DNA from 3 places in the Arthrobacter sp. StoSoilB22 genome. Region 2 is predicted to be linked to each of the others. Evidence: riboswitches for the same ligand, from Rfam matches in the RefSeq annotation. Region 2 holds a riboswitch; each other region holds the start of a gene.
What was found. Region 2 has a riboswitch for S-adenosylmethionine ahead of metX (homoserine O-acetyltransferase MetX). Riboswitches for the same ligand answer to the same signal wherever they lie in the genome.
Positions count from the first base shown of each region.

Region 1: it holds a riboswitch for S-adenosylmethionine, as region 2 does, so the genes downstream of both, LDN70_RS18450 (DUF1737 domain-containing protein) here and metX (homoserine O-acetyltransferase MetX) in region 2, are expected to answer to the same signal.
Region 3: it holds a riboswitch for S-adenosylmethionine, as region 2 does, so the genes downstream of both, LDN70_RS13455 (aminotransferase class V-fold PLP-dependent enzyme) here and metX (homoserine O-acetyltransferase MetX) in region 2, are expected to answer to the same signal.

Region 1 covers NZ_AP024652.1:3,973,639-3,983,559, forward strand. The annotation lists gene LDN70_RS18415 (amino acid permease) at 1-65, shown strand, start outside; gene LDN70_RS18420 (carboxymuconolactone decarboxylase family protein) at 469-951, opposite strand; gene LDN70_RS18425 (hypothetical protein) at 961-1,104, opposite strand; gene LDN70_RS18430 (PLP-dependent cysteine synthase family protein) at 1,357-2,439, opposite strand; gene LDN70_RS18435 (aromatic amino acid ammonia-lyase) at 2,433-3,998, opposite strand; gene LDN70_RS18440 (NtaA/DmoA family FMN-dependent monooxygenase) at 3,998-5,326, opposite strand; gene LDN70_RS18445 (SulP family inorganic anion transporter) at 5,480-7,180, shown strand; SAM riboswitch class IV at 7,267-7,378, shown strand; gene LDN70_RS18450 (DUF1737 domain-containing protein) at 7,392-7,658, shown strand; gene LDN70_RS18455 (rhodanese-like domain-containing protein) at 7,655-8,065, shown strand; gene LDN70_RS18460 (O-succinylhomoserine sulfhydrylase) at 8,066-9,274, shown strand; gene LDN70_RS18465 (hypothetical protein) at 9,285-9,921, shown strand, end outside.
Region 2 covers NZ_AP024652.1:1,496,714-1,506,634, forward strand. The annotation lists gene LDN70_RS07045 (SIS domain-containing protein) at 1-364, shown strand, start outside; gene LDN70_RS07050 (ROK family protein) at 375-1,310, shown strand; gene LDN70_RS07055 (1-phosphofructokinase family hexose kinase) at 1,307-2,275, shown strand; gene LDN70_RS07060 (class II fructose-bisphosphate aldolase) at 2,257-3,111, shown strand; gene LDN70_RS07065 (DeoR/GlpR family DNA-binding transcription regulator) at 3,136-3,927, shown strand; gene LDN70_RS07070 (histidine phosphatase family protein) at 3,948-4,628, opposite strand; gene LDN70_RS07075 (CPBP family intramembrane glutamic endopeptidase) at 4,718-5,491, shown strand; gene LDN70_RS07080 (VOC family protein) at 5,578-6,216, opposite strand; gene LDN70_RS07085 (bifunctional o-acetylhomoserine/o-acetylserine sulfhydrylase) at 6,442-7,758, shown strand; SAM riboswitch class IV at 7,922-8,038, shown strand; gene metX (homoserine O-acetyltransferase MetX) at 8,054-9,175, shown strand; gene LDN70_RS07095 (hypothetical protein) at 9,230-9,679, opposite strand; gene LDN70_RS07100 (winged helix DNA-binding domain-containing protein) at 9,761-9,921, opposite strand, start outside.
Region 3 covers NZ_AP024652.1:2,879,570-2,889,490, forward strand. The annotation lists gene LDN70_RS13405 (GDSL-type esterase/lipase family protein) at 1-314, shown strand, start outside; partial or broken gene LDN70_RS13410 (serine hydrolase domain-containing protein) at 525-1,063, shown strand; gene LDN70_RS13415 (DUF4097 family beta strand repeat-containing protein) at 1,166-2,014, shown strand; gene LDN70_RS13420 (PadR family transcriptional regulator) at 2,014-2,628, shown strand; gene LDN70_RS21300 (50S ribosomal protein bL37) at 2,742-2,816, shown strand; gene rsrA (mycothiol system anti-sigma-R factor) at 2,936-3,196, opposite strand; gene LDN70_RS13430 (sigma-70 family RNA polymerase sigma factor) at 3,193-3,990, opposite strand; gene LDN70_RS13435 (DoxX family membrane protein) at 4,171-4,686, shown strand; gene aroA (3-phosphoshikimate 1-carboxyvinyltransferase) at 4,693-6,075, shown strand; gene rsgA (ribosome small subunit-dependent GTPase A) at 6,078-7,193, shown strand; gene hisN (histidinol-phosphatase) at 7,249-8,061, shown strand; SAM riboswitch class IV at 8,232-8,345, shown strand; gene LDN70_RS13455 (aminotransferase class V-fold PLP-dependent enzyme) at 8,377-9,786, shown strand; gene LDN70_RS13460 (class I SAM-dependent methyltransferase) at 9,907-9,921, shown strand, end outside.

The sequences.
Region 1 (9,921 bases), 2.1 Mb from region 2:
GCTACGCCATCTTCTACTTCAAGTACGGGCGGCGGCGCTCGCTCAAGAAGGCGGTTGACGCTTAGGCCTCCATGTAGTGGGCTGCGGGCCTTCACCACCCACATTGAACCCGCGGCACCCCGACACACCGTGCAAGTGGCGTGTCGGACGGTTTTTCCGCCCCAAAGTAGGTGGTGGCGGCCCGCGGTTTGAAGAACTCACGACGGCGGCACACGCCTTACCTGCCAACGCTACGGCGGCGGCTTCCCGACCTTGTTTAGAAGCAGATCAGCCCTTGGGCAACCTGTTGCGGTTGCCCAAGGGCTGATCTGGTGTGAAAGAGGGCCAGGACGCGCGCCGGGCTGCGGGCCTTCACCACCCACATTGAACCCGCGGCACCCCGGACACGCCCTGCAAGTGGCATGTCGGACGGCTTTTACGCCCAAAGTAGGTGGTGGCGGCCCGCGGTTTGGAAGAAAGGCTGCCGATCTATTTCTTGGCGACCCGCACGGGGTGCTCGCTCAAGATTGAAAGGCGGTTGAAGGCGTTGATCCCGATCGCCGCCATGCACAGGACGCTGATCTGCTCGTCGCTATAGTGCTGGCGTGCTTGCTCGAAAAGTTGAGGGCTAGGCCTCGACGAACTCATGCGGGTGATCTGCTCAGCAATCTCCATGGCCACGGCCTCAGCCGGCTCAAACAACTGCACTTCCTTGTACACGGCAACGAGGGACAGCCGTTGTTCCGTTTCCCCGAATTTCAGGGCCCTCCGGTGGTGAAGGTCAAGGCAAAAGGCACAGCCATTGATCTGCGAGCACAAGTAGTTGATGAGTTCAAGGGTGCGTCGCGGGATGCCAAGCCGGTCGGCTTCATCTACCAGCTGCTGGGAATAGTGGCTCAGTGTCGCGTAAAGATCCGGCTGCTGCTTATCCAGATAGCCGGCCAGACGTGGTTTTGTTTCCTGTTCGGGCATGCTTGGAGCCTAGCGCAACGGGGGTTCCTGCCCACGCTTCAGCTCCTGAATGCGCAGGCGCAAGAAGATGATAGCGAGCACCAAGGCGTAAATCACCAGAGCCGCGACAGCCACCATCAGCAGGGTGTAGAGAATACCAACAAGTGAAAACAAGAAAACCCCCAATTTTGCGGCGGCAGGGTGCCGGACCGAAGTATCAGATGCTAGCAGCCCCCATGAAAACCCGCGGGACGTGAGAAAGGATCCGCCCAAAACCCGCGGGACGTGAGAGAGGGACCGCCCAAAACCCGCGGGACGTGAGAGAGGATCCGCCCAAAACCCGCGGGACGTGAGAGAGGATCCGCCCAAAACCCGCGGGACGTGAGAGAGGGACCGCCCAAAACCCGCGGGACGTGAGAGAGGATCCTACTCGCGGGCGTCGCGGGCGTCCCGGGCTGCAGGGGTGTCCGCAGCAAGGCGGATGCCGTGCTCGGCCAGCCACACCGGGTTGAAGGCCTTGCTCATATAGTTGGTACCGGCGTCGGGCGCTATGGCCACCACAACGGAACCGTGGGGCGCAGCGCGAGCCACGCGAATGGCCGCAGCCACAGCCAGCCCGGACGACGGACCGAGTGCAAGACCTTCCTCGTCAAGGAGCCGGTGGACGGTGGTGTAGACCTCGTCGTTGGGAATGCGCAGGAAACGGTCCACGATGGAGCGATCGAAGGCTTTGGGCCATTCAGGCTCGGGCCAGGAGTTCCCCACCCCGTCCACCAGGATCTCCCCGGGATGGCCTCCACTGTAGGCAGAGCCGTAGGGGTCGGCACCAACCACCTCCAGGTGCCCGACCGTGCGCGCGGCGGCCACCTGCTCCTTCAAGAACCTGCCGTTCCCACTGATGGTCCCTCCCGTTCCAATACCTGCGACAAAGTGGGTCACCAAACCACCCGTTTGTTCCCAGATTTCCGGGCCGGTGGTTTGGTAGTGAGCGGCTGGATTGGCCGGGTTGTCGAACTGCATGGGCCGCCACGCGCCGGGTGTCTCAGCGGTTATCCGCGCAGCTACAGCGCGTGCGTTCTCAGGCGACTCCGACGGCGCGTTCCAGTCGGTGAGGATCACGCGGGCGCCATAGTTGTGCAGCGCGGCGAGCTTCTCCTCGGAAATCGTGTCGCCCGTAACCACCACCACGGGGTGGCCCGTCAGGTGTCCTATGAGGGCCAGCCCGATCCCGGTATTGCCGGACGTGCTCTCCACAATTGTGGCGCCGGGCTGCAGTTCCCCGGATTTCTCGGCCGCCCTAACCATGCTCAGCGCGGTCCGGTCCTTGATGGAGCCGCCAGGGTTTTCGGACTCGAGCTTGATGTGGATGGTGCTGCCCAGGCCGCGGCCCAGCGACTCCAATCTCACCAACGGCGTGTTTCCGACCCTCTCCAAGACCGAAGCATCCAAGCCGTCAGGAGGCCCGGAAGCGGCGTGAACACCATGTTTGCGAATCTCTGTACTCACCAGGTCTTCTCCCCTTCCTCAGAAAGTTCCTGGTCAACGAGGTCCCGCAGCTCGGTCCGCGCCCGTTCCACCAAGTCGGGCGCCGATGGCCGGCGGGCCAGTACGTCAGCCAAGCGACCCACGACGGCGCCGGTCCCCTTCCCGAGCGGTTGCGCGGCTCCCGCTTCGAGCAGCAGGTACGACGCCGTCAGCGCTTCGATCGCCAAGAGCTTCTCCGCTGCGTCCAACGATTTTTCGAGTTGCTGCAACGCGAGCGGGGCAAGCGTTGAATGGTCTTCGACGTCGGCCGAGAGGGTTGGTGCGCCGAGCGTCGCCGGAGCGGCCAGGGCCTTGAGCTCGGCCAGCAGTCCCGCCGCCGAGTACCAGAGCAACCCGGGAAGTTCCTCTTGGGCCAGGGCTTCCCCGGATGCTGCAGCCTGCAAATGGCGCGCCCTGATGGCCCGTTGCGGCGGATACAACTTGGCGATACGCCGCTCACAGGAAATCCCTACGTGCGCCAAGGCCAGCCGCAAACCCTCAAAGGCGAGCGCCAGCTGCATCGGCTGGAAGTTCCCGCCCGAGATCATGCGCCCGGATTCGACATCGACCAGCGGATTGTCACCACGGCCGTTCAGCTCCACGTCCAAAGCCGAGGCAAGCTGCGCAACAAGCGATCGAAAGGCTCCGTGTGTCTGCGGTGCGGCCCGGAACGACAACGCGTCCTGCACCGACACCTCCGGCCGAACATCTTCCAACCACCCACCGCTCAGCAGGCGACGCACAGCAGCAGCGGAGTCCCGCTGCCCGTCCACCGCCTTGGCCGCTTGGATCGCCGGCGAAAAGGGGCTGAGGTTCCCGCCGCCGTCGTACCTTGCGATCGTCTCCAGCGAGAGGGAAAGCGCGACGTCGGCCAGCTCGGCTAGCTGCTGCAGCCGCAGCAATGCGAGGGTTCCCCCGCCCACCGAATACGCGTTGGCACTTACCAAGGCGAGGGCCTCCCCCGGGGCGAGGACAAGGGGTTGGAGACCGGCGTCGGCAAGCGCTTTGGCGCCGGGGACCAGCGCGCCGTCCGCGTTGAACGCTTCACCTTCACCGATGGCAACGGCGGCGACGGCGGCAAGCTGGGTCAGGTCCGATGAACCCACCGAGCCTTCACGCGGGATGGCGGGAAAGACGCCGCGGTTGAGCATTTCGGCATAGAACTCGGCGGTTCCAGGGCGTACGCCGGAACCGCCTCTGCTGAAACCGATGAGCCGGGCCAGGATCACGGATCTGGATGCAGCGCGGTCCAGATATGAGCCCACCCCGCTGTTGTGATACCTGACCACCTGGATCTGGTACGAAAGGAGCAACTTCTCCTCCACAGCGGTATCCCGGCCGGAACCGAGCAAGGTATTCAGTCCGTAGACCCGTTCGCCGGAGGCGGCGGTATACTCCACGATTTCCCGCGAGCGGCCTAGCAAAGACAACGCATCTTGGTTGAGTTTCACATGAAACCTCGGGTCTGCCGCCGCCCGGGCCACGTCCGCAGCCAGCACCGGAGACGATCCGATCACCAAGGTCTGCGGCTTTCCGGGCACCATCAGAAGTCCAGGAGGTTTTGCCGAAACCCGCCGTTGCCGTAACTCTTCCTCAACAGCCCGCGACGCCTCAGTTCCGGCGTCAGCTTGTCCAGCACGCTGTGCACTGTTACCGGGTCCACGAAGCCGGAGAACAGGAACCCATCGCCGCCCACGGCGGAGCCTGTTTCCTCCAGGTAGTCAGCGATTTCGCCAGCCGTGCCGATGATCGAGTCGCCTGCTCCGCCGCTGCGTGCCTCGAGGATCTGGCGAAGGGTGGAACCTGGAGGGGCAGCCTTGGCGAAGTGTTCCAATGTGCCTTGGTTGCTGTTGGTGCTCAGCTCGGGCAACGGAGCGTCGAGGTCGAACTGCTTGAAGTCGATGACGGAGAGGTAGGAGATCGAGTTGAGCTGGCTGTCGATGACTCTCTGGGTGAGTTCACGCCGCTGCGCCCGCAGCTCCTGTGCCTCGGCTGTAGAACCAACAACGGTGGGCTTCAGGACGAAAAGTACCTTGACGTCGTCGGGATTTCGGCCGGCCTTCGCAGCTTCCGCGCGGATCGAGTCACGGTAGGACTTCATCCCGTCAACCCCACGAGCGAGGGCAATGGCGACGTCGGCATGGCCGCCTGCGAATGCCTTGCCCCGGGGCGAGGCACCAGCCTGAACCAACACAGGTTCCTCAGGCAGGGGCGCCGTGTTCAACGGGCCTCTGACCTTGAAAAAGTCTCCTTGGTGGTTGATGGGGTGCACTTTGTTATGGTCCGCGAACACCCCGGCTTCAACATCCTCAAGCACGGCCCCAGGTTCCCAACTCCGCCAAAGGCGCCTGACGACGTCCACGAACTCCTCCGCTTTCTCATAGCGGAGATCGTGTTCAATCTGCTGGTCCAGCCCATAGTTCTGTGCGGCGAGGTCGCTGCCGGAGGTGACGACGTTCCAGCCGAGCTGTCCTTCTGAAAAGTGTTGCAGCGTGGCCAGGAGCCTGGCGGCGGTGAAGGGCGGGTAGAAGGAAGCGCTGACCGTGGGCACGATTCCTAGGTGCTCCGTGGCGGAGAGAAGGTACGGGACCAAGGCAAGGGGATCGTGCTTAGGTGCAAACGAGGCGTGGGCCAAGGAAACCTCGGCCGTACCCCCATAGGTGTCCGGAACGGTGAGGGAATCTTCAATGATGAACAGGTCCAAGCCGGATCGCTCAAACGCACGGACGGCCTCCTGATAGAGGGCGGGCTTCTTCCAGTCGTAGCCCAGGCCATAGCCGGGAGTCCCCCAACCCTGGACACCGAAACCGTGGCCCACGAACCATCCAAAGTGCAGCATGGGCTTGAGTGTAGAACTGCTTTGTCCGTTCACCGCGACCTGATTTCATGCGAAGTTACAGGGGGTCGTACTGGGTCAATTATGCTCCCGGGACGTCACATTTGGGCCCCGCCCATGACGGTATGGATTTCCACATACGGCGTTCGCCTTGTTCCGCAAACACCATGCGTCCGGAATGATCGCTGTATGAGTTCAGCCACCCGCACTTCCGCCAAGGACCGCCTTTGGGGCGTCTGGGCACTCAAGGGGTACAAACGTGAATGGCTGCGGCACGACGCCGTGGCGGGTGCTGCGCTCTTTGCCCTGCTGGTGCCTGCGGGCATGGCCTACGCGCAGGCGGCCGGTTTGCCACCCGTCACAGGGCTCTACGCCACGGTGATTCCGTTGCTGGTTTACGCCGTAGTGGGGCCTTCGCGCATTTTGGTCCTGGGACCCGATTCATCCCTTGCCCCCATGATTGCCGCAGCTATTGTTCCGCTTGCGGCCGGCAGTAGTGAGAGATCGGTGGCACTCGCCGGGCTGTTGGCTGTGTTGATCGGGGTGATCATGCTCGCGGGCTCCGCACTGAATCTCGGTGCCATCACCGGGCTGCTGTCCAAACCCATCAGGCTCGGATACCTGAACGGAATCGCCTTGCTGGTGGCGTTGTCCCAGCTCCCGGCGTTCCTGGGGATTGAGGCCGACGGCGACATCTGGCAAAAACTCGCGAAGGTCACCACCGGGTTGCTTGGCGGCGGGGTCAACGTCACCGCGCTGCTGCTAGGCGTAGGTTCCCTGGCCCTCATTTGGATCCCGCGGCTGCTGAAGTGGAAGGTACCTGGCGTCCTGCTGGCGGTGGTCGGCTCCTGCATTGCAACGGCTGTTTGGGGCCTGAACGACGACGTCAAGGTCACCGGGGTTTTGCCGCAGGGGCTGCCGATGCCCGCGCTCGGCGGCATTGGCTGGGCTGACGCTCTGATGCTGCTTCCCGCTGCGGCCGGTATTGCCCTCATGGCTTTCGCGGACACTGGCGTCCTGTCCCAGACATTGGCAGCGAAGGAAGGAAAGAGAGTCTCGGGCAACCGGGAGATGGCGGCGTTGGGGGCAGCCAACGCAGCCACAGGGTTGTTGGGCGGATTCCCCATCTCCGGCAGTGCATCCAGGACCCCGGTGGCCGTGGATGCTGGTGCCAAATCCCAGATGACCGGGGTGGTTGGTGCGGGGCTGGTTCTGGCTTTCATGCTGCTGGCTCCCGGAGTGACCGGGTACCTGCCTTCGGCCACCCTGGCGGCCGTCGTCATCGCTGCGGCAATTGCCTTGGCCGACCCCGCCGGTGTTAGGCGGCTCTTCAGCCTGAGCCGAAGCGAATCCGTGGTCATGCTGGCTGCGTTCCTGGGCGTTCTCACCGTTGGGGTACTGCAGGGAATCGTCGTAGCCATAGCCTTGGCACTTCTGGACTTTGTTCGGCGGGCCTGGGATCCGTACCGGACAGAACTCGGCGCCGAAGAAGGGCTCCCTGGCTATCACGATCTGGAGCGGCACCCCGAAGGTGAGCGCATCCCCGGACTCCTCATCCTCCGCTTTGATGCGCCCCTGTTCTTCGGTAATGGGCAGGTCCTGGCTGCCTTTGTCCGGGAGCAACTGGACGAAGCCCCGAAGGAGACCGCGGATCCGGTTACCCATGTCATCCTCGCCGCGGAGCCCATCACCGGGATCGACACTACGGCGCTGGATGACCTGGTCACATTGGACGAATGGCTGGCCCGCAAAGGCGTGGATTTAGTGTTCGCCGAACTGAAGGGGCCTGTCAAAGACAAACTACTCCGCCTGGGCACTGCAGCCCGTTTTACGCCCGAGCACTTCTTCCCCACTGTGGGCGCAGCCGTGCGCGCACTGAAAAACGCATAAGGGAAGCACCGCCGATTACGCAACATGACGGCCGGACACCAGCCCGCAAGTGCAGCCCAAGGCCCGTGGATGTTACGTTTTTCTTGAGTAATGAGTACCAGCGCGAAGCCCTGACTTGCTGGTCGGCAACCCTCTCTCCGGCGGGGTGCCTCAGGTGACTACTCGGCGTATCGACAACTCGAACTGCAAGCGTGACTGAGGAGCACCAGCTATGCCTGAACCCACTGAAGAAAAACTTTCCTATCGCCTGATTACTGGCCCGGACACCCGTGATTTCTGCGAGCGGATCCACAGCGCCCTCGCCGAGGGCTATGTGCTCCATGGCAGCCCGGCTGCCACGTTCAACGGCACGGACGTCATTGTTGCCCAAGCAGTGGTGCTGCCCGCCGCGATCGCCAATGCCGATGCCGCCGTTGCCAGTGCCGTTGACCAGCTTGAGAGCGACGACGACGAAGCAGCATTCGAGGGACACGCATGAGCTACGCAGGTGACCTGACCCCGCAGGATGCGTGGGCCAAACTCGAAGAAGGTGCCATCCTGGTGGACGTCCGCACCGAGGGCGAGTGGGCCCACATCGGTATCCCCGACACCAAAGCCACGGAAAACGATCCCCTGTTCATCCAGTGGAACCTCGCCGGCGGCATCCCCAACTCCCGCTTCATCGAGGACTTGCGTCAGCAGGCACCCGAGGACCACGGCGTTGAGCTGGTGTTCCTATGCCGTTCCGGCCAGCGCTCCATCTCCGCAGCCATCGCCGCCACGCAAGCCGGTTTCACTGCCTACAACGTCTTGGAGGGCTTTGAAGGTGAACCGGACCGCTATGGTGAGCGCACCGTCAACGGTTGGAAGAACCGTGGCCTGCCGACGAATCTGGGGACTGAGTAAGTGACTTCTAATCCCGATGCCGCCGGGTGGAGCCCTGATACCCAGGCCGTCCGCGGTGGCCTTGACCGTACCAACTTCCAGGAAACGTCCGAGCCCGTTTTTCTGAACTCCGGTTTCGTCTACGAATCCGCTGCTGCCGCCGAGCGCGCCTTCACCGGTGAGGACGAACGTTTCGTTTACTCCCGCTACGGCAACCCTTCCGTTGCAACGTTCCAGGAGCGGCTGCGCCTGCTCGAAGGAACCGAAGCCTGCTTTGCGACTGCGTCAGGTATGTCCGCGGTCTTCACTGCCTTGGGTGCCCTGCTGGCTGCCGGTGACCGCGTGGTTGCCGCCCGTTCCCTGTTCGGTTCCTGCTTTGTGATCCTCAATGAGATCCTGCCACGGTGGGGCGTTCACACGGTCTTCGTAGACGGCCCGGACTTGGAGCAGTGGCGCGAAGCCCTCTCCGAGCCCACTACCGCGGTCTTCTTCGAATCTCCGTCCAACCCCATGCAGGAGATCGTGGACATCGCTGCGGTCAGCGAACTGGCGCATGCTGCCGGGGCCACCGTGGTGGTGGACAACGTCTTTGCCACGCCCCTGCTGCAACGCTGCGGTGAGCTGGGAGCGGACGTCATTGTTTACTCCGGCACCAAGCACATCGACGGCCAGGGACGCGTCCTTGGCGGCGCGATCCTGGGCACCAAAGAATTCATCGACGGCCCCGTCAAGCAACTCATGCGGCACACCGGCCCTTCACTATCCGCGTTCAACGCCTGGGTTCTAACCAAGGGCTTGGAGACCATCGGACTGCGTGTAAACCACAGCTCGGCATCCGCATTGAAGATCGCAGAGTGGCTCGAGCAGCAACCCGCCATCAGCTGGGTCAATTACCCGCTGTTGAAGTCTCACCCGCAGTACGAACTTGCGGCGAAACAAATGAAGGCGGGCGGCACCGTCCTGACCTTTGAGCTATCTCCTTCGGCCGGACGATCAGCCAAAGAGGCTGCCTTCGCCTTGCTCGACGGTCTCTCCGTCATTGACATCTCCAACAACCTAGGCGACTCCAAATCCCTCATCACCCACCCTGCCACCACCACCCACCGGGCCATGGGACCGGAGGGGCGGGCGGCGATCGGGCTTTCGGATGGTGTCGTCCGCCTCTCCGTAGGGCTTGAAGATGTAAACGACCTCATCCTGGATCTGGAGAAGGCCCTCAAACAGGTCTAACCTTGCTGCCATGAGCGGGAACCATCCCTATCGCCGTGCCGGAGCGGTCATCGTTGCCGGCACGGTGGTGTGGTTCGTAGGAATCTCTCCAGTCTCACGCGTTTACATCACCCCCAACAACGCCGAGCGGCTGCGCATGCTCACAGCCGGACAGCGCGGCTGGATCGTGGGTCAGCACCTAACCGCCGCGGGAACAGTTGCAGTGCCGGTGGGATTCGCCGCCTTCGCCCGCGCTGTTCAGGACCAACGCCCTGTTCAGGACCAAGATGCCGTTCAAGGAAACGCATCGCATCGGAGGGCGAGGAAGTGGGCTTTCGGTGCAGCCGCCGCCTTACTCGCGGGCGCCCCGTTCTTCGTCTCAAGCCTCGCCCGGCGAGCATCCGACCTTGAAGGGTTCGCCTACCGCAGGGGATCCAACGCGCCGTTCCTGGCGTACTCCGGGCTGCATGTTGTGGCGTTGGCCGCGCTCGGCGGGAGCCTTCTTTCCTTACCCGCAAGCCGCTGGATTGGTATCACGGCTGCGGCCAGCGCACCCGTTTACGGTGCCATCCTGGCAGCCAAAAAGGACATCCCGCCGTTCTGCTTCTATCTGGTGGAGGGACTCGTCGGCGCCTACCTGATGACGTGGGAAGAACAGGACGCAAAGG
Region 2 (9,921 bases):
CGATGCTGAGCAATTCACCTTCCTCGGTACCGGTTGGACGGTTGGGCTGGCCCATGAAGCCGGACTGAAAATGCGCGAGGCAGTCCAAGGGTGGACCGAGTCCTACCCGGCCAAGGAATACCGTCACGGCCCTATCTCCATCGCCGCCCCCGGCCGCGTCACCTGGTTGTTCGGAAACCAGCCCGAGGGCTTGGACGCTGACATGGCCGTCACGGGCGCGCTCTACATCACCACGGCTAAGCACCCGTTGGCTGAACTGGCACGTGTCCATAAGGTAACCCTGGAGCGTGCACGCGTCCGTGGCCTGAATCCGGACCTGCCCCGCAACCTGACGCGCTCCGTTATTCTCGACGCCTCCGCCTAGGCATCCCATCATGGTTCTCGGAGCCGCAAATTCACCGGTCCTGTCCTTCGACGTTGGCGGGACGGACATCAAGGCAGGTTTGGTGGACGCCAGGGGTGCTGTCCTGGGCATGCGCCGCGTCCCCACGCCGCTGGATCCGGCCAGCCCCGGCGAAGCTGTCCTGGACAGGCTTGCCGAGCTTAAAGCCGAGTTGGCCTCGGAGTTTCCCGAAGCCCCCGCCGAGGCAGCAGGCATCATTGTCCCCGGGATCGTGGACTCCGTGGCCGGAGTGGGTATCTACTCCGCCAACCTCGGATGGCGGAACTTCCCGTTCAAAGCCGAAGCCGAAAAGCGGCTCGGCATCCCCGTCGCATTCGACCACGATGTCCGTTCCGCTGCAGCTGTTGAACACAGCTTCGGCGGGTCCAAAGAGTTCAACGATGTTGTGGTGATGGTGGTAGGTACCGGCATCGCCGCAGCCGTGTTCTCCGGCGGCAAGGCTGTCACCGCCGGCGGTTTCGCCGGCGAACTCGGCCATGCCCAGGTACCGGACCCCGACGCCGCCCCCGGCGCCACCGGTTCCACCATCCTGGAAGCAGTAGGCTCGGCCGGCGCCATTGCCAAGCGGTACCACCGGGCATCGGGAAACCGGGTGAACGGTGCACGCGGGGTCCTGCTTAGGGCGAGCGCAGGAGACACAGTCGCTGCACGCGTTTGGGACGATGCCGTTGATGCCCTTGCTTTCACCATCTGCCAATGCGTGAACATCATTGGAACTGAAGCCGTGGTGATTGGCGGCGGACTCGCCGAAGCCGGCGACGAACTGCTGGAGCCGCTCCGCAAGCGGGTTGACGGGATCCTGGACTTTCAGCGTCGGCCCCAGCTCATCCGTGCCCAGCTGGGACAGGACGCAGGCTTGCTCGGTGCGGCCATGAACGCCAGGACAGTGTTAGGAGGCGCACAATGAAGCGAGCCAACGTGAACCGCATCATCACCGTCACTGCCAATCCGGCGATCGACATGACCTACACCGTCCACGGGATCACCGAGGGCTCAAGCCACCGCGTGCCCACCCCTTTGAGCCGTGCCGGCGGCAAGGGGATCAACGTAGCCCGGGTCACCCACCAACTCGGATACCCCGTGCTCGCCATTGCACCCACCGGCGGTGCGGCGGGGCAGACCCTCGCAGCTGAACTATGGACCAGCGGAGTGCCGCACTCCCTGGTGGGAGTCGCCGCCGAGACCCGCCGCAGCATCGCGCTGGTGGATACCGTCGCCGGGGAAACGTCCATTTTCAATGAGGAGGGACAAGCGCTCCTGCCGGACGATTGGCGCTCACTTCGGATCGCCGTAGTTGAGGCGGTCAGCGGAAATAGAAACCTGCAGGCCTCCGTCCTGGTCGGTTCGGGAAGCCTGCCACCGGGCGCTCCCGCGGATTTCTACCCGGAACTGGTTCGCTTGGCCCACGACGCCGGTATCCCGGCCATCATCGACACCTCCGGTCCCGGGATCATCGCCGCAGCCAAAGCCGGCGCCGACATCCTCAAACCGAACCATCACGAGCTCGCTGAGGCGACGGGGGAGTCCAGCCTGGAAGCAGCCGCTCTGGCTCTGATCGATATGGGTGCCCGCACGGTCCTGGTCAGCGCCGGCGCGGACGGCATGCTCGCCTTCGACCACGCCGCCCCGGGCGGCTACTGGAGCGCACGGCTGCCCGAAGCGCTCAGTGGCAACCCCACAGGGGCGGGCGACGCCGGTGTGGCGGCTGCCGCCGTCGCACTCGCCGAAGGCGTTACCGAGCCCCGCGACATTCTTCGCCGTGCCACCGCATGGTCGGCCGCGGCCGTTCTCATGCCCGCCGCAGGCGAAATCTCACCGCGGTACCAGGAACTTCAAGAGCAATTGATCGTCACATGGAAGGAGACCCGGTGACCCTGGTCAATACACGGGAACTCATGGACAGGGCCGCGTCAGCTGGCGCGGGCCAGGGCGCCTTCAACATCATTCACATCGAAACCGCCGAAGGCCTGGTGGCAGGGGCTGAGGCAGCCGGCGTGCCGTTGATCCTGCAGATTTCCGAGAACTGCGCCAAGTACCATGGCGGACTTGAGCCCATCGCATCGGCGGCACTGGCCATCGCCCGCTCAGCCGCTGTCCCTGTTGCCCTCCACCTGGACCACGCAGAATCCGAAGACCTTGCGCTGGCCGCTGTGGACCTCGGTTTCGGTTCCGTCATGTACGACGGCGCGCATCTGCCCTACGGTTCGAATGTAGAAGTCACGCGAAGGGTTGCCGCCTACGCCCACAAACGCGGTGTTTACGTAGAGGCCGAGCTGGGAAAAGTGGGTGGTAAAGACGGAGCACACGCTCCCGGTGTCAGAACAGACCCCGACGAAGCCCGGGCGTTCGTCGAGGCAACCGGCGTGGACGCCCTGGCCGTGGCGGTTGGCTCATCCCACGCCATGACCGAACGCAGTGCCGCCCTGGATCTGCACCTCATCACCAGGCTGAAGACAGCGGTGGGAAAACCACTGGTCCTCCACGGCTCATCCGGTGTGTCAGATGACATGCTCATAGCCGCTATCCGCGCGGGTATGACTAAGATCAACGTATCCACACATTTGAACGGGTTCTTTACCCGCGCCGTCCGTGAGTATCTCGATGCCAATCCTGCAGTGGTGGATTCCCGGAAATACATCAAGGCCGGCCGTGAAGCCCTTGTGCTGGAGTCTGCACGTATGCTGACGCTGTTCGCTAAAGCGAATTAGCGCCGAACCCGCGAAAGGCTTGTCATGACCCGCACCGATCGGCTGACTGCCATACTCGACCTCCTGGCCGAGTCCGGCCACGTGGAAGTCGAGGACATCGTGACCCGCCTGGGCGTGTCACCTGCCACGGCCCGTAGGGATCTTGACAGCCTGGCCAAGCAGCGGCTGCTGAGCCGCACCCGCGGCGGTGCAACCACCGGGTCCGTCGCCTACGACCTTCCCGGCCGGTACAACCGGGACGACCACGCCGAGGCCAAGCAGGAGATTGCTTTGGCCGCTTCAGCGTTGATCCGTCCCGGTGCAGTCATTGGCCTCAGCGGCGGTACCACCAACACGGCATTGGCTCAGGTGCTCTCCACACGGGAAGACCTCAACGCGCCATCCCACACACCCACCCTTACCGTGGTCACCAATGCGATCAACATCGCCTCACAGTTGGCTGTCCGGCCGAACATCAAAATCATGGTCACCGGTGGGATCCTCAATCCGCGCTCCTATGAACTGGTGGGTCCGTACACGGACGTCATCATGCAGAAAGTTGCCCTGGATATTGCCTTCATTGGCGTCAACGGCGTGGACCCGGATCTCGGCCCCACCATTACGGACGAAGGCGAAGCCATGGTCAACACCGTGATGGCACGCCGGGCAACAGAGTCCTATGTGGTGGCCGATTCCTCAAAAGTGGGCCGCCGTTCCTTCGCCGCCATGGCCGGCTACGATTTTAGGCACCTCATCACGGACTCCGGCATCAGCGCCGAAAACAAAGCGGCGTTTGAAGCCAAGGGAACGGAAGTCATCGTCGCGCCAGCCAGCTGATATTTGGCCGTAAGGAGAAGCTAGAAGCGCATCCTTGGTGCGTGCAGGACCGAGTCGTCTACCTCCCTGGGCACCCACTGGCTGAACGGTATATCCAGGCTGTACTGGTCGTCGTCGTTCTTTATCAAGGTGCGTAGCTCGGCGTTGTCCGGGTTGTTGAGCGATTCGAAGTATTCCACGGTCCAGTGGAACCATCGCATGCAGAACAGGCGCATGGTCAGCCCGTGAGTCACCAGGAGGGTGTTGGGGGCGTACGTAGGCTTCTGCCAGTGCCGGTACAGCGTCTCCATGAACGATGACACCCGGTCGCACACATCCGAGCCGGACTCGCCCTCGCGGAACCGGTAGAAGAAGTGGCCGTAGAGGTTGCGCAGTTCCTTTTGGTCCTCGATCTCCCCGGCGATTTGAAAGTTTGCCCAGTCCTGTTCGCGAAGCCTGGGTTCCTCTATGACCCTCTCCACCAGGGAGCCGAGGTTCATGGCTTCAAGGGTCTGATAGGCACGCAGGTAGGGGGAGACGTAGACGCAGACCTGCTCACCATCGAGCTTTCGGCGCAGGTGTTCCCCGGCGATCCTCGCCTGCTCCACGCCTAGGTCCGTCAGCGGGATGCGGTAGTCCGGCACACGGTTGTAGATGGAGGTGTCGGCATTAGCGGCAGACTGTCCATGCCGGATCATGAAGATTCTCTCAGGGGCGCCCATCCCACCAAGCATAGGGTGGCTGCCGTGCCAGGTCCGGCAAGGTGCGCTGTTCCCGGCAAAGTGGCAGGGAGTAAGGGCAAGATAGGAACATGTTCCTTGCTTCCCGTCGACGGCTGCGAGCCGAAGTACTTATTGTGCTGGGTTTGTCCCTGGGCCAGTCGGCCGTTTACTCCGTAGTGCAGCTGCTGGACAAAATGTCCCGGGCACCGTTGGCAGATGCCACATCAACGCTGAACCGCTCCCAGAGCACGCGCGAGTACTTTGACCTCACGTACCAACTCCTGGACATCGTGTTCGCTCTGGTGCCGGTGGCCTTGGTGTTCTACTTTCTATCCACCCACGCACCCGGACACAAGGACGGTGGCGGTGGCTCAGCGTTCGCACGGCTCGGCTTCAACTTTGCCCGTCCCGGCAAGGACCTTCTTCAGGGTCTTGGCCTGGCGGCTGTGATTGGAATCCCCTCGCTCGGCCTGTACGCCGCCGGCCGCGCCCTGGGCATCACCACGGCGATTGTGCCCAGCGGCCTGGACGCCTATTGGTGGACGGTGCCAGTGCTGATCCTCTCGGCCATGCGCCACGCGATCGTGGAAGAAGTGATCGTGGTGGGCTACCTCATGGACCGTTTTGGCAAGTTCGGATGGAGCATGCCGGTAGCCATTGTGGTCAGTGCCCTCCTGCGGGGGAGCTACCACCTGTACCAGGGTTTTGGGCCGTTCATCGGCAACGTGGTCATGGGGTTGGTGTTCGCGTGGATCTATACCAAGACCAAGCGGGTCATGCCCTTGGTGATTGCCCACGCATTGCTGGACATCGTAGCGTTCGTAGGTTTCAGCCTGTTCGGCAAGGCTATAGGCCTCGGTTAGAGCGCACGTTAAAGGTATTCGGCCGCCATCGCTGGGTGACGTCATTGGCACCCGCTGATGGCGGCCGAAGTTTGGATGGAACTGCTTTAGATGGTGACGGCTCCAGTAGCGGTTTCGAAAGTGACAGCCAGGATGCCGGGGGTGCCGTGCGGTGCCATCCACTGGACTGCGACATCCTCAAGCGGCTTTTCCACCGGCTCACCCAACCACTCGGTGACGCGTTCAGCCGAGCCCGCAATGGTGAGGCTGGACATCTTGACGTCGCTCTCGTAAATCCTGGACGGGTGAAGTGAGGGGTCGCCCTCCCACTTGAGCAGGTACGGCACCTGGGGATCGGCGATCAAGCCGAGGATACCAATCTGCTGCCACACCAATTCGCGGCCGTCAGGGAACTTGCGGTTGCCGGGAACGGCGGAGCGGCCAAGGCGGTCCTCGAACGGGGCGAGGTCATCAACGGCGACGCACCAGCCCATCCAACCTCCACCGGCAGCCGACCGTGCACGGACGGCTTGGCCAAAGGGTGCTTTGTCGGAAGCAGGGTGGTCCAGGACCTCCACAACTTCCAGGTATTTGTTATCCGCGAGGGGAATGATCATGTTCCGGGTACCGAAGCGCGGGTGCACTCCGCCCCGGACAGCGTCCACTCCCAATGCCGCGGAAATTCGTTCGGTAGTGGCCAAAAGGCCATCTCGTTCACAGGCGTAAGAGACGTGATCCATGCGCATGGCTTCATCTTGGCACTTTGTGATCAGTGTCTCAGCTAAGTCAAGCCTAACTAAGGTGGGATCTGTGTAACTTTCGCTATGGGCGTCATGCGAGGACGCGAAGAGACCGAAAGATTCCATCGGCGTCATAAAGCTGTTCTGACTTCCGGACAGTTCCTAGACTGGCCCCAGTTCAGCTGCACCACACTGCTTGCCAAACCCATGCGTCACGAACAGGAGAACTCCATGTCCCAAGGATGGTCTTTCGAAACCCGCCAAATCCACGCAGGCCAGGAGCCGGACTCAGCCACCGGAGCGCGCTCGCTTCCCATCTACCAGACCACGTCCTTCGTGTTCCCCAGTGCCGAGAGCGCTGCCAACCGCTTCGCCCTGGCGGAGCTCGCACCCATCTACACCCGGATCGGCAACCCGACGCAGGATGCCGTGGAGCAGCGGATCGCGAGCCTGGAAGGTGGCCTGGGAGCACTCCTGCTTAGCTCAGGACAAGCCGCGGAGACGTTCGCCATCCTGAACATCGCTGAGGCCGGCGACCACATCGTGGCGAGCCCCAGTCTGTACGGCGGCACCTACAACTTGCTTGCACACACTCTGAAGAAATTCGGCATCTCAGTCACCTTCGTGGAGGACCCGGACAACCTGGATCAGTGGCGTGACGCCGTCCAGCCGAACACCAAGCTGTTCTTCGGCGAGGTTGTCTCCAACCCTCGGCAGGACGTGCTGGACATCGAGGGCATCGCACGCGTCGCCCACGAGGCCGGCGTGCCCCTGATCGTGGACAACACCCTGTCAACGCCGTACCTCATTCGTCCCATCGAGTGGGGCGCTGACATTGTGGTCCACTCGGCAACCAAGTATCTGGGCGGTCACGGTTCCGCAATTGCCGGTGTGATTGTGGACTCCGGCAACTTTGACTTCGGCAAGGACCCGGAACGCTTCCCCGGCTTCAACACCCCGGACCCCAGCTACAACGGGCTGGTTTACGCCAGGGACCTCGGCAAGGACGGTGCGTTGGGTGCCAACCTCTCCTACATCCTCAAGGCCCGCGTCCAGTTGCTTCGTGATCTCGGCTCGGCCGTGTCTCCGTTCAACGCCTTCCTCATTGCCCAGGGGTTGGAGACCTTGAGCCTGCGCGTGGAGCGTCACGTAGCGAACGCCACCAAGGTAGCTGAGTGGCTTGAAAGCCACGACGACGTCGAATCGGTCGCCTACGCGGGCCTGCCATCCAGCCCGTGGTATGACCGTGGCCGGAAGTACGGACCCAAGGGCACGGGGGCAATCGTTGCCTTCAACATCAAGGGTGGCGTGGAAGCGGGCAAGCGTTTTGTGGATGGTCTGGAACTGCACTCGCACGTTGCCAACATAGGTGACGTCCGCTCGCTGGTCATCCACCCGGCGTCGACGACGCACAGTCAGCTGACCGCGGAGCAGCAACTTGTTGCCGGCGTCAACCCGGGCCTGGTGCGCTTGTCCGTCGGTATCGAGCACGTAGATGACATCATCGCGGACCTCGAAGCCGGATTCCGGGCTGCCAAGGGCGCCTGACGCCCACGGCCCAACGCACCAGACCGACTGCCGCCCGCGCCGACGAAAATTCGCCGGGCGGCAGCGGCGGGTGCTCGTAGGCGAACGAAATGACCTTTGACCGTCACACTGTTGTCACATTCTTCGCCAGAACCCCCCTGTGTTTCCTAGACTCTTCGTATTAGGTCATGAGTGCCAGCACACAGCCCCGGCTTGCTGGCCGGCAACCCTCCTCCGCGGTGGGGTGCCCCGGGTGAAGACCTGGCCTGTTCGCACGCAAGGCGACGGGCAAGCGCGAGGTTAAGGTGTCAAAGGAATGACCATTACTGCTACAGCCCTTCCAAAATCCGGAGAAGAAGACGGAACCGTCAAGTACGCCGGCATCGGCCCACTGGAACTTGAAGCCGGCGGATTCCTCCCCGACGTCGTACTCGCCTATGAGACCTGGGGGCAGCTGAACGCGGATGCCTCCAACGCGGTGCTCATCCAGCACGCACTCACCGGCAGTACGCACGTAGCCCGCGGAGCCACGGACGAGGAAGGATGGTGGGAGCAACTCGTTGGTCCGGGTGCCACCATCGACACCAACAAGTTCTTTGTCATCTCCATCAACATCGTGGGCGGCTGTTACGGCAGCACCGGTCCATCATCCGAAGCCCCGGATGGACGCCCGTGGGGCTCGCGATTCCCGCTGGTCACCCTGCGCGACAGCACAGAGGCAGAGTCGCGCCTCGCCGATACCCTGGGAATCGACGCCTGGCACGCCGTATTGGGCGGATCCATGGGCGGCGCACGCGCCCTTGAGTGGGCTGTGACATACCCCCATCGGGTCAAACGCTGCGCAGTCATCGCAGTAGGCGCCTACAGCACGGCCGAGCAGATTGCTTTTGCCCAAGCACAAACCCTGGCCATCAGGCAGGACCCGAATTTCAACAACGGCGACTACTACGGTGGCCCCGCGCCTGAGCACGGTTTGGCTTTGGCCCGGCGCATCGCCCACATCACCTACCGCTCGGCACTGGAGCTGGACGTCCGCTTTGGCCGGCAAGCCCAGCACCAGGAGACTCCGCTCGCCGCCGCAGCATTGGGCGAGCGGGGCCGGTATCAGGTGGAAAGCTACCTGGACCACCAAGGAACCAAACTGGTCCGCCGCTTTGACGCCAACAGCTACATCGCCATCACCGAGGCACTGATGTCCCACGACGTCACCAGGGGGCGCGGATCGTTGGAAGCGGCGCTTTCGGGTGCCACGGCGGAGTTCTTCGTGGCGGCTGTGGACAGTGACAGGCTCTACTTCCCGGCCCAGTCCCGGGAACTGGCCGCTGCGCTGCCTGGCGAGGTGCCGGTCCACGTCATTGAAGCGCCGATCGGCCATGATGGCTTCCTCACCGAAATCGGCCAGCTCTCAGCCCAGCTCCGCGAAGCGTTTTTCGCCTAAACGCTGGTGTGCTGACCCTGCTTAAACGGCAAGGAACGTCCGATGCCAGGCAGTTCAGCCATTCATGATCTCGCCGCGCTGCCGCATGTAATCCTCCATGGCGATCTCGCCGTTGCTAAATTTTGTATCCAGCTCGGCCAGCTTGCGAGCCCGGTATCCTTGCGGCTCGGACCCGCTCGTCGAGGCGAACGGGGTGGGGGATGACGGGTTCGACGGCGGCACGGACTGCGGCGCGTCATCCACAGGGCGGATGACGGTGGGCTCGGACGGGTAGCCCGGGTAGCCCGGTGAAGGGTACCTTTGCGCCGGGTAGCCCTGTCCCGGGTAATCCTGCTGCTGGTAATTCTGCGGCGGATACCCCGGTCCCGGCAGGTTCTGCGGCGGGTACCCCGGGCCGCGGAAGGTGTCGTTCTGGATCCGGCGCGCCCGGGAGCGGTTGTACATGCGGATTCCGAGGGGAATCAGCCACGAGCAGACGATGATCCAGAAGATCAGATTGTTCACAGTGCAGGCCTCCTAGGTCTTAACCCAGCTTAGTCCTGCCACCTGGACGCGGCCCGTCTCCCGGAACAAGCCCCTGCTATTTCACACCAGCTTGGTCTCCATGCCCAGGAACCGGCCGTAACGATCCGCCTCTGCCTGCAAGGCGTCCTGCTCTTCCGCAGTTGCCGGCCGGTTCATTCGCACGTCCAGCTCGCAGACTCCGCCGGAGAATCCGTGACGCCACCATCCGGCCAACCGGCCAT
Region 3 (9,921 bases), 1.4 Mb from region 2:
GGCTGAACCTTGCGAACATCCTTGACGGGGCTTCGCACAGCAGCGTGGAGGTCTTTGTGGTGGGCCCGCCGCCTACCTTGGACCCCGCACGCAACAAACGTCTGGCCGAGCTGAACACGGCGTTTGCCGACGTCACCACCAGGCGGAACCACCATTACGTTGACACGTTCTCTCCCTTGCTCAATCATGAGCAGTGGAGGACGGACCTCGCAGCCAATGGGGGAACACCGGGCCAGGCCGGCTACGGATTGATTGCGTGGCTTGTCCTGCACCGCGGCTGGTTCCAGTGGCTTAATATCGCCCAACCGGAGTAGCCATGACGCGGATCGTGTAGGTTTCTGTCAGAGCACCATTCACCGCGGCCGTTGTTGCCGCAGTGGTCGCTACAGTTTCCTGCAGTTCCGGTCCGCCCTCACGGCTTCGTACGGCACTGGTGTCCGCGACGCCCAGCGCGAAGTATCCATCGGGACCATATCCGGGTGGGCTCCGTCACCAAGACCTGGACCACAACTGCCATTTTGCAGATGGTCCAGGAGGGCAGGCTTTCCTTGGATGATCCGGTGTCCCGGCACCGCCCCGACGTTCCCAACGGCGACAACATCACCATCGACCAACTGCTGACCATGCGGAGCGGGCTGTACAACTACACGGAAACCCTTGACCTCAATTCGGCCATGGACACAGACCCGCAAAGGGCCTGGCAACCGGACGAACTACTTGCCCTGGCGTACAGGCACCCACCGTACTTTGCGCCCGGCCAGGGTTTTCATTACTCCAATACCAGTACGGTCTGCTAGGCCTCATCGCCGAAAAAGTCGACGGGAAACCCTTGGGGCAACTGTTCAGGGACCGCATCTTCGAGCCGCTGGGCATGACAGGAACAGTCTTCCCGGACATTTCGTCCAACAGCATTCCCGCACCCCACCCCCAGGGCTACTTCTTCGGGGACAACGTCCTGACCATGACTAATCCCGCGCTGCCGGAGGCCATGCAGCAGGAAGCCATCGCCGGCACGCTCGCGCCCAACGACGTCACGCTCATCGGAAAGATGTACCGGTCCTAGGCCCACCCTGCCGTTGATTAGCATACGCAGAACCATTGTCTCCACAGCAGATGCGATATATCGTGTTTATGTAAACGCGATATATCGCAACGTGGAGGAATGATGTCTGACGAACTATGGACCGTGACGGACCCCCAAACCATTGACGTGGAGAATGTGCGCTCACTCAAACTCGGCATTGTCAAAGGCCGCTTTGACGTCGTGACGCACCAGGAACCTTTTGTCCGCATCGAAGTCAGTGAGATCACGGGCGACCCGCTGACGGTCACTCTTGTTGACGGAAGGTTGGAAGTACGCCACCAACTGCATGGACCGCAGGGCTGGTTCCGCAACTTGATGAGCACCGTCAATAACACCAGCAGCAACTCGGTGATCGTCGGCATTGCGCTGCCATCCGGCGTCGACGTTGAGGCGGGTACCGTGAGCGGTGACGGAATGGTCTCGGGCATCAGTGGACGCACCCGGCTCAATACGGTGTCCGGTTCTGTCCTGGCGGACGGCACCAGCGGCGAACTGCACGTCAATACAGTCAGTGGCGAGGTCATCGCCAGAAACCACGACGGCGTCCTGACCGCCAAGAGCGTCTCAGGCGAAGTCACCGCTTCGGGCAAGTTCAAGAACGTCCGCGCGAGCACAGTGAGCGGCGACCTCAGCTTTGACCTGCAGGACTACACCAACGACCTCGGGGCCAACTCCGTCTCCGGAGACCTGACCATCCGGCTACCACACGACGTCGGCCTGGACATCGTGGCGAAGTCGGCCAGCGGAACCGTGGTGATCGATGACCAAATGTACGCCCAAGCAGGCAGCACTGTTCACACTATTGTCGGTCCCGACGAAAGGCTGATGCTGGTGAGGACCAACACCGTTTCCGGCAAGACCTACATCATGCATGGATCGGCTCCCACACCGGAAAGCGGCCACCCCATCCCCGGGGAAGCGGGCCTCTGATGCCTCCGGTTTTCGCTCACGGCGCCCTGCGGCTGTACCTGCTCGCCTTGCTGGAGGCCGGTCCCAAGCACGGCTACGAGCTCATCAAGGCGTTGGGCGAACGGTTTGGGGGCACCTACTCCCCTAGCGCCGGTACTATTTACCCGCGCTTGGGCAAGCTGGAGGAGGAAGGCCTGGTTGCCACGGAGACCGAAGGCCGCCGCACCAAGTACCTCATTACGGACGCCGGCCGCGCTGAGCTCGATACTCGCCGGGATGAGCTGGCCAATGTCGAAGACACCATCTCCGCGTCCGTCAGGCGACTTGCCGACAACCTGCGGGAGGACATCCGCACCAATATGCGCGGCCTGCGGGCAGATCTTGCGGCCACTGCTGAAGCTGCACGAACCAGCGCTTCTTCGGCCCATTTGCGGAGCAGGACGATGGGGCATACTCCCGAAAGTCAACGCATCCTCAAGGAAGCGGAATTACTGGTTCAGTCCTTCAGGGATGACATCCGCGTCGAGTTACGCCAACACGGCGCCTCGCAGTCCCTGACTCCCCTGACGCTCGAAACCGTGCGCACCGTATTGGACCAGGCCCGCATATCGATCAGGAACACGCTGCATCATTGACGACGCCGGCGGCCACCAAGCAGCACGAAACCTGCCGGTTCGCGGCGCAGCACCCGGATGTGCGAAACTGGAGGGCAGCTTTATTGAGTATCAATCCTTGAAGGAGGCCAGCTATGAGCAAGCGTGCACGTAAGCGTCGTGACCGTAAGCGCGGCGGCGCGAACCACGGCAAGCGTCCCAACACCTAAGCCACCGGCTTAGCGTCACAGGCTTAAAAGCGAAGGCCCCGGAAACCATGCGGTTTCCGGGGCCTTCGACGTTAAGGTCAATCCTGTAAAGAATCAGGCTCTTCAGCATCCGGCCGGGATCAGGCGTCCACTGGCTTGATGGCGTGGATGCGGTCCAGTATGGAGTTTTTCAGGTTCTCCGGGGCGGATTCAGTGCATGACCGCTTAACCATGGTGCGGATGAGGCACTCAAGGTCATACTGCTCGGCGCACTCCTCGCAGGTATCCAAGTGCTGCTTGATCTCAGTGAGATCCTCGCGGGTCAATGCGCCGTCGAGGTACTCGTAGATCCGTTGCATTCGCGTATCGTCGCAATCGCCCAATCCCTGGCAGTCGCTCATTTCTCTTTCTCCTGATTGTTGCTTCCGGCCGCGGCCTGATCTTCGGTTTGGGCCCTGAAGCCCCGTTCGGCGGCATAGTCCGCCAACATATCCCGCAGCATCTTCCTGCCGCGGTGCAACCGTGACATGACCGTGCCGATCGGGGTATTCATAATCTCTGAAATTTGTTTGTATGCGTAGCCCTCAACGTCCGCGAAGTAGACCGCAAGGCGGAATTCCTCAGGAATCGACTGCAAAGCGTTCTTCACGTCGGAGTCAGGGAGGTGATCCAGTGCTTCGGTCTCTGCCGACCGTAAGCCTGCCGAAGTGTGCGACTCCGCCTTGGCCAACTGCCAATCCTCGATCGTGTCCGAGTTGGACTGCAGCGGCTCACGCTGACGCTTCCGATAAAGGTTGATGTAAGTGTTGGTGAGGATCCGGTACAGCCAGGCTTTGAGATTAGTTCCCGGCTTGTACTGATGGAACGCCGAAAACGCCTTGGTGTAGGCCTCTTGGACCAGATCTTCGGCATCGGAGGGGTTGCGCGCCATACGCATGGCTGCCGAATACAACTGGTCCACGTACTGCATGGCGTCACGCTCAAAGCGTGCCCGCCGCTGTTCCGGGGTTTCCGAAGCAGGATCGACGTCGTTTGCCGCCGTCGCGTCATCATCCGCGCCGGCTGCCTGGTACTTGGCCGCTGCGGCCGGTTCAGTGGTGCTCATCGTTGCCAAGTCTACTGTCAGCTGCCGCGATTCCGGCTGCATTCCATATCCAGGCTCCGGCAGCACCACCCGGTCCTTAACCAAAGTCAAAAAACCCACTCCGTTCAACAGGCGGCACACACCATGCCGCAGTCCGGTCTCCGCCGCACCTGTGGTTCACAACGGTGGCCGCCGGGTAAATATTCCGCAAAAGTGCAAGACTAGATCAGACTGCACCCCTTGAACACAACATTCACCGAACTAATGTGGCAAGCCATCAGGAGGCAAGACATGTCTGTTATCCGTTTTCTCGCACGTCCCATGCTCGCGTCCAGCTTCGTCGTCGCAGGGCTGGACAAGCTCAGGAACGCGGACGACACTGCGAAGCAACTCTCTCCCGTCCTTCGTCGCGCCTCCGAATCGCTGCCCTTCAAAGCTGACGAAAAGACACTCGCGCGCGTCCTCGGCGGTGCACAGTTGGGCGCCGGCGCTTTGCTCGGGCTCGGGAAACTATCACGCTTTGCCGCCACGGTTCTCGCTATCACTTCGGCACTGAACTCCTATGTCGAGTGGCGTTCGGCCGACATCAGCACCAAGGAAGGCCGGAGCGCCCGCAAGGCGCAGTTGCTGAAGAACATTTCCCTCACGGGCGGCGTGCTTCTTGCCGCAGTTGATACCGACGGCCGTCCGAGCATTGCCTGGCGGGCAGAACACTTGGCGGCCGATGCAAAAAAAGTGACAGGCAAGCAAATCAAGCGCGCAGACAAAGCAGTTCGCAAGGCCGTAGACAACGCAGTTGGAGCATAAGGAAGCATGACCGGCACCACCTCCGCTAACACCGAATCAGCAAAAGCCGCCACCACGCTGCCCTTGTGGCCGGCGCCTCACGCCAAGGGGCCAGTGGACGCAACGGTGACGGTCCCAGGTTCAAAGTCGCTAACAAATCGGTTCCTGGTGTTGGCGGCTTTGGCGGATGGTCCCTCACGGTTGAGGGCTCCCCTTCACTCGCGCGACTCCGCACTGATGATCCAAGCTCTCCAGCATCTGGGTGCCACCGTCAAGGAGGTACCCGGCGACGGCCACTTCGGTCCGGACCTGGAAATTACTCCGTTGGATCCGGCTGCACCCGGAGCTGAGACGGCAATCGACTGCGGGCTCGCAGGAACCGTTATGCGGTTCGTTCCCCCGTTGGCTGCGCTGCGTCACGGCGTCACAGTCTTCGACGGCGACCCCCACGCCCGCAAGCGGCCCATGGGGACCATCATCGAAGCCCTGATCGCCCTCGGAGTCCCGGTGGCAGCAGATGGCGGCAGGACGCCGTCGTCCCTTCCCTTCGCTGTGGACGGTACCGGCGAAGTTCGGGGCGGCCACCTGGTGATTGATGCCAGCGCTTCCTCGCAGTTCGTTTCCGCGTTGTTGCTGGTGGGTGCCCGGTTCGTTGAGGGCCTGCATCTGGAACACGTGGGCAAACCCGTTCCCAGCTTGGACCACATCACCATGACGGTGGAGGTCCTCCGCAGCGTGGGTGTCACGGTGGACGATTCCGTACCCAACCACTGGCGTGTCTCGCCCGGCCCCATCCGGGCCTTTGACCAACGGATTGAACAGGACCTCTCCAACGCCGGACCCTTCCTCGCCGCGGCGCTGGCCACACGTGGCACCGTCCGCATTCCCAATTGGCCTGCCGGCACCACGCAGGTAGGCGATCAATGGCGGAGCATCCTGGCTGCCATGGGTGCAGAAGTAACGTTTGACGACGGAACGCTGACAGTGACCGGCGCGGCCGAGATCAAAGGTGCCGACTTCGACGAAACCAGCGAACTGGCGCCTACGGTCGCCGCATTGTGCGCCCTGGCCAACGGGCCCTCACGGTTGACCGGCATCGCCCACCTCCGGGGACACGAAACCGACCGGCTTGCCGCGCTGGTTGCCGAGATCAATGGCCTCGGAGGCGATGCTGAGGAAACCGCCGATGGCTTGGTGATCCGCCCGGCTGCCCTTCATGGAGGCGTCGTCCACAGCTACGCCGACCACCGCATGGCTACTGCCGGCGCGATCCTTGGTCTGGCCGTCGAAGGCGTACAAGTCGAAGACATCGCCACGACGTCAAAAACCATGCCGGAATTCCCACAGATGTGGGCGGCCATGTTGCAGCAAACAGATGATAGCGACGATCTTGATGAGGCCAGTAACTGACCATGGGCCGTGACGCACGTTCCTGGGACGAATCCGACGTCCGGATCCGTCCCAGCAAAAAAGGATCCAGGCCCCGCACCAAGGACCGCCCCAGCCACGATGACGCCGTGATAGGCAGAATCATCACTGTGGACCGCGGGCGCTACCGGGCAATTGTTGGCGAAGATTCCGCCAACGAGCGGATCGTGATTGCAGCCCGCGCCCGTGAGCTGCGGCGAAATCCCGTTGTCCCAGGGGACTTCGTCGCGCTGGTAGGTGACGTCTCCGGGTCCCCCGACACTTTGGCGCGGCTTGTCCGGGTGGAAGAGCGGAAGACGCTTCTTCGCCGCAGCGCTGACGATACCGACCCCATAGAACGGGTAGTTGTAGCCAACGCCGATCAGCTTGTTGTGGTTGTTGCGGCGGCCAACCCGGAACCACGCACCGGGTTTATTGATCGTGCCCTGGTTGCGGCATACGACGCCGGCATCGAGCCGTTGCTGCTGATCACCAAGGCGGACGTCAAGGATCCGGCGGAGCTCCTTGCCAATTACCTGAGCTTGGACTTTCCCGTGATTATCAGCCGTACGGCTGACTCCGAGGCCGGCGGCATTGATGCCCGCTCGGATGATGGACTCTCAGCCCGGCTGGACAAGGACGCCGTATCCCAGCTCCGCTCACATCTAGGTGGCAAAGTCACCGTCATGCTGGGCCACTCGGGTGTCGGCAAATCCACCATGGTTAACGCACTGACGGGGGCGGAGCGCGCCACGGGCGGAGTCAATGCGGTGACGGGCCGTGGCCGGCACACCTCATCCTCGGCCTTGGCGCTGAAGCTGGACGACGCCCCGTCCGGCAGCTGGATTATCGATACGCCCGGCATCCGTTCCTTCGGCCTGGCGCATGTGGACCCGGACCGGATCCTCCATTCGTTCCCGGACCTTGAGCCCGGCACGGAAACCTGCGACCGCGGCTGCAAGCACAGTGCAACCGCCACCAATTGCGGGCTGGATGCATGGGTGAACGATGGCCACGCAGGACCATCAGGAGTAGCACGGTTGGCCTCCCTGCGCCGCCTGTTGGGTGCAGACCCAAGACTCGAGGCGAAAGAGACCAAGGAACTGGGCACCGTCAACTGATCGTTACCGGCTTCACGTCCCCAATGAGGCGAACGATTCAGGATAGTTTGGTGGCATGACCCATCCCGTTTCCACGTACAACGATGACCTGCGCCTGGCCCACGTCCTCGCTGATTCAGTCGATGCCCAGACCATGGATCGCTTCAAGGCACTGGACCTCAAGATCGAAACCAAGCCCGACCTCACGCCGGTCACTGACGCTGACAAGGCCGCTGAGGAAGCTATCCGCGGCCAGCTGTCCCGCTCGCGCCCACGTGATGCGGTCCTGGGCGAGGAGTTCGGCAGCAGCGGCCACGGCTCGCGCCGTTGGATCATCGACCCCATCGACGGAACCAAGAACTTCGTCCGGGGTGTTCCGGTGTGGGCAACGTTGATTGCCCTCGTGGACGACGGCGAACCTGTGGTGGGCGTTGTGAGCGCCCCGGCATTAGGGAAACGCTGGTGGGCCGCCAAGGACATGGGCGCCTACATGGGCCGGTCCCTCGCCTCGGCCACGCGCCTCAAAGTTTCCAACGTCTCCAGTTTGGCTGACGCCTCCATGTCCTACTCCAGCCTCTCGGGCTGGAAGGAACGCGGCAATCTTGACGAGTTCCTGGACCTCACCGAAGATGTTTGGCGCACGCGCGCCTATGGTGACTTCTGGTCGTACTGTCTCGTGGCCGAGGGCGCAGTGGACATCGCCTGCGAGCCTGAGCTGAACCTTTATGACATGGCAGCACTCGTCCCCATCGTCACTGAGGCCGGTGGCCGTTTCACCTCCCTGGAAGGCGAAGACGGTCCCTTCGGCGGCAATGCGCTGGCCACCAACTCGATCCTTCACTCCGAGGTCCTCAAGCGGCTCAACCCCGGCTTGGACGATCTTCTCTAGTCCTCCTGCAAACCAGCAGGAACGGAATATTCGACGGCGGCAGCCCCCTTTTGGGGGTCTCCGCCGTTTTTTATTCGACGAAGCGGGCATTTTGGCTCCGACGTAACAAAGGGCTTAACAATCGGCAGCGGCTTTGGAAGGGCCCCCGGACGTGCTTTAGCCTTTTTACAGGTCACGAGTGCCAGCGCTAAACCCCGGTTAGCTGGCCGGCAACCCTCCATTCGCGGTGGGGTGCCCCGGGTGACGACCCGGCCGGTCCGGAACGGATGCGGCAAGCGCGGATTCCCTATGGGGGTCCCTCTTGAGTGAGGTCCTATGAGCACTGTCACGTTCGACTCAAACATCATTCCGTCCTTCGCCGCAGAAACCACAGCAGAGACAGCTGCCGCTGCACGGCCGCTGGCCGCTGTTACCGGCGCCGAGTTGCAAGCGCCCCTGATTCAGGGCGGACACGTTCGCTACGCAAACCTCGACTACGGGGCATCGGCTCCGGCGTTGACCATCGTCTCGGCCTACCTCAACGAAGTCCTTCCCTACTATGCGAGTGTCCACCGCGGTGCGGGCTACGCCTCCCAGATCAGCACCTCGGTGTACGAAAATTCACGGAACATCGTCCGCGAATTCGTTGGCGGGCGGGCAGATGATTCTGTCATCTTCACCCGGAACACCACGGACTCCTTGAACCTGCTGGCCGGCTGCCTTCCGCTGATTGACGGCAAGCCCGCAGGTGAGGTCCTGTACCTGGATATCGAACACCACGCCAACCTGCTTCCGTGGCAGGGTGTCCCGCACCGCAGCGTCGTAGCGGCACCAACCTTGGCCGAGACCCTGGACAAACTCCGCGGGGAGCTGGCCCAAGGCGGTGTCAGCCTGCTTGCGGTGACCGGAGCCTCCAACGTCACCGGTGAGATCCTACCCATCGCAGAGCTTGCTTCCCTGGCCCACCAGTACGGTGCACGGATTGTGGTGGATGCCGCCCAACTCGCACCGCACCGTCGGATCAACATCACCGAGGCAGACGTGGACTACGTGGTCTTCTCCGGACACAAGCTCTACGCCCCCTTCGGCGCCGGCGTTGTGGTGGGCCGTCCCGACTGGCTCGACGCCGGCACTCCGCACCTGGCCGGTGGCGGCGCGGTCCGTGAAGCCCGATTGGACTCCGTTAGCTGGGCGGCAGGCCCTGCGCGGCACGAGGGCGGCTCGCCCAATGTTCTGGGTGCCGCAACCCTCGCCCGTGCCACCCAGGTGCTGGCCGGGTTGGACCAGGACGAGTGGCACGCCCATGAAACCGCCATCCGCTCCTACTTGGTGGAAGGCCTGGAAGCCATCGACGGCGTGACCGTGCACAAGATCTTTACAGACTCCTTGGACACCATCGGTGTGGTCAATTTCTCCGTCGAAGGATTCGACGCCGGATTGGTGGCCGCCTACCTGGCAGCAGAGCACGGAGTGGGCCTGCGGGATGGCCGCTTCTGCGCCCACCCGCTCCTCAAGCGCCTGGGGCTCCCCTCAGGCTCTCTGCGTGCCAGCTTCGGCGTCGGCTCCCGGTTGGAGGACGCTTCCAGGCTGCTCGCAGGCATCCAAGGGCTCAAGCGCGACGGATTGGGTTGGGACTACGTGGTGGACGAGGGCCGATGGGTTCCCGCCAATGACCACCGCACCTACCCCGAATGGGCGCCCAACACTCCGGGCACTGCGGGAGCAGCTCCCTGCACAGTCGACTAGAAAACACACAGTCGACTAGAAACACTGTGGACCAGGCACACTGTGGACCAGGCGTAACGGCCGCTGAGGTAAATTCGTAGGGTACCCACTGGCCATCCTGTGAAGGAGTTCTGCGTGTCCCTGCGTTCCCCGGGC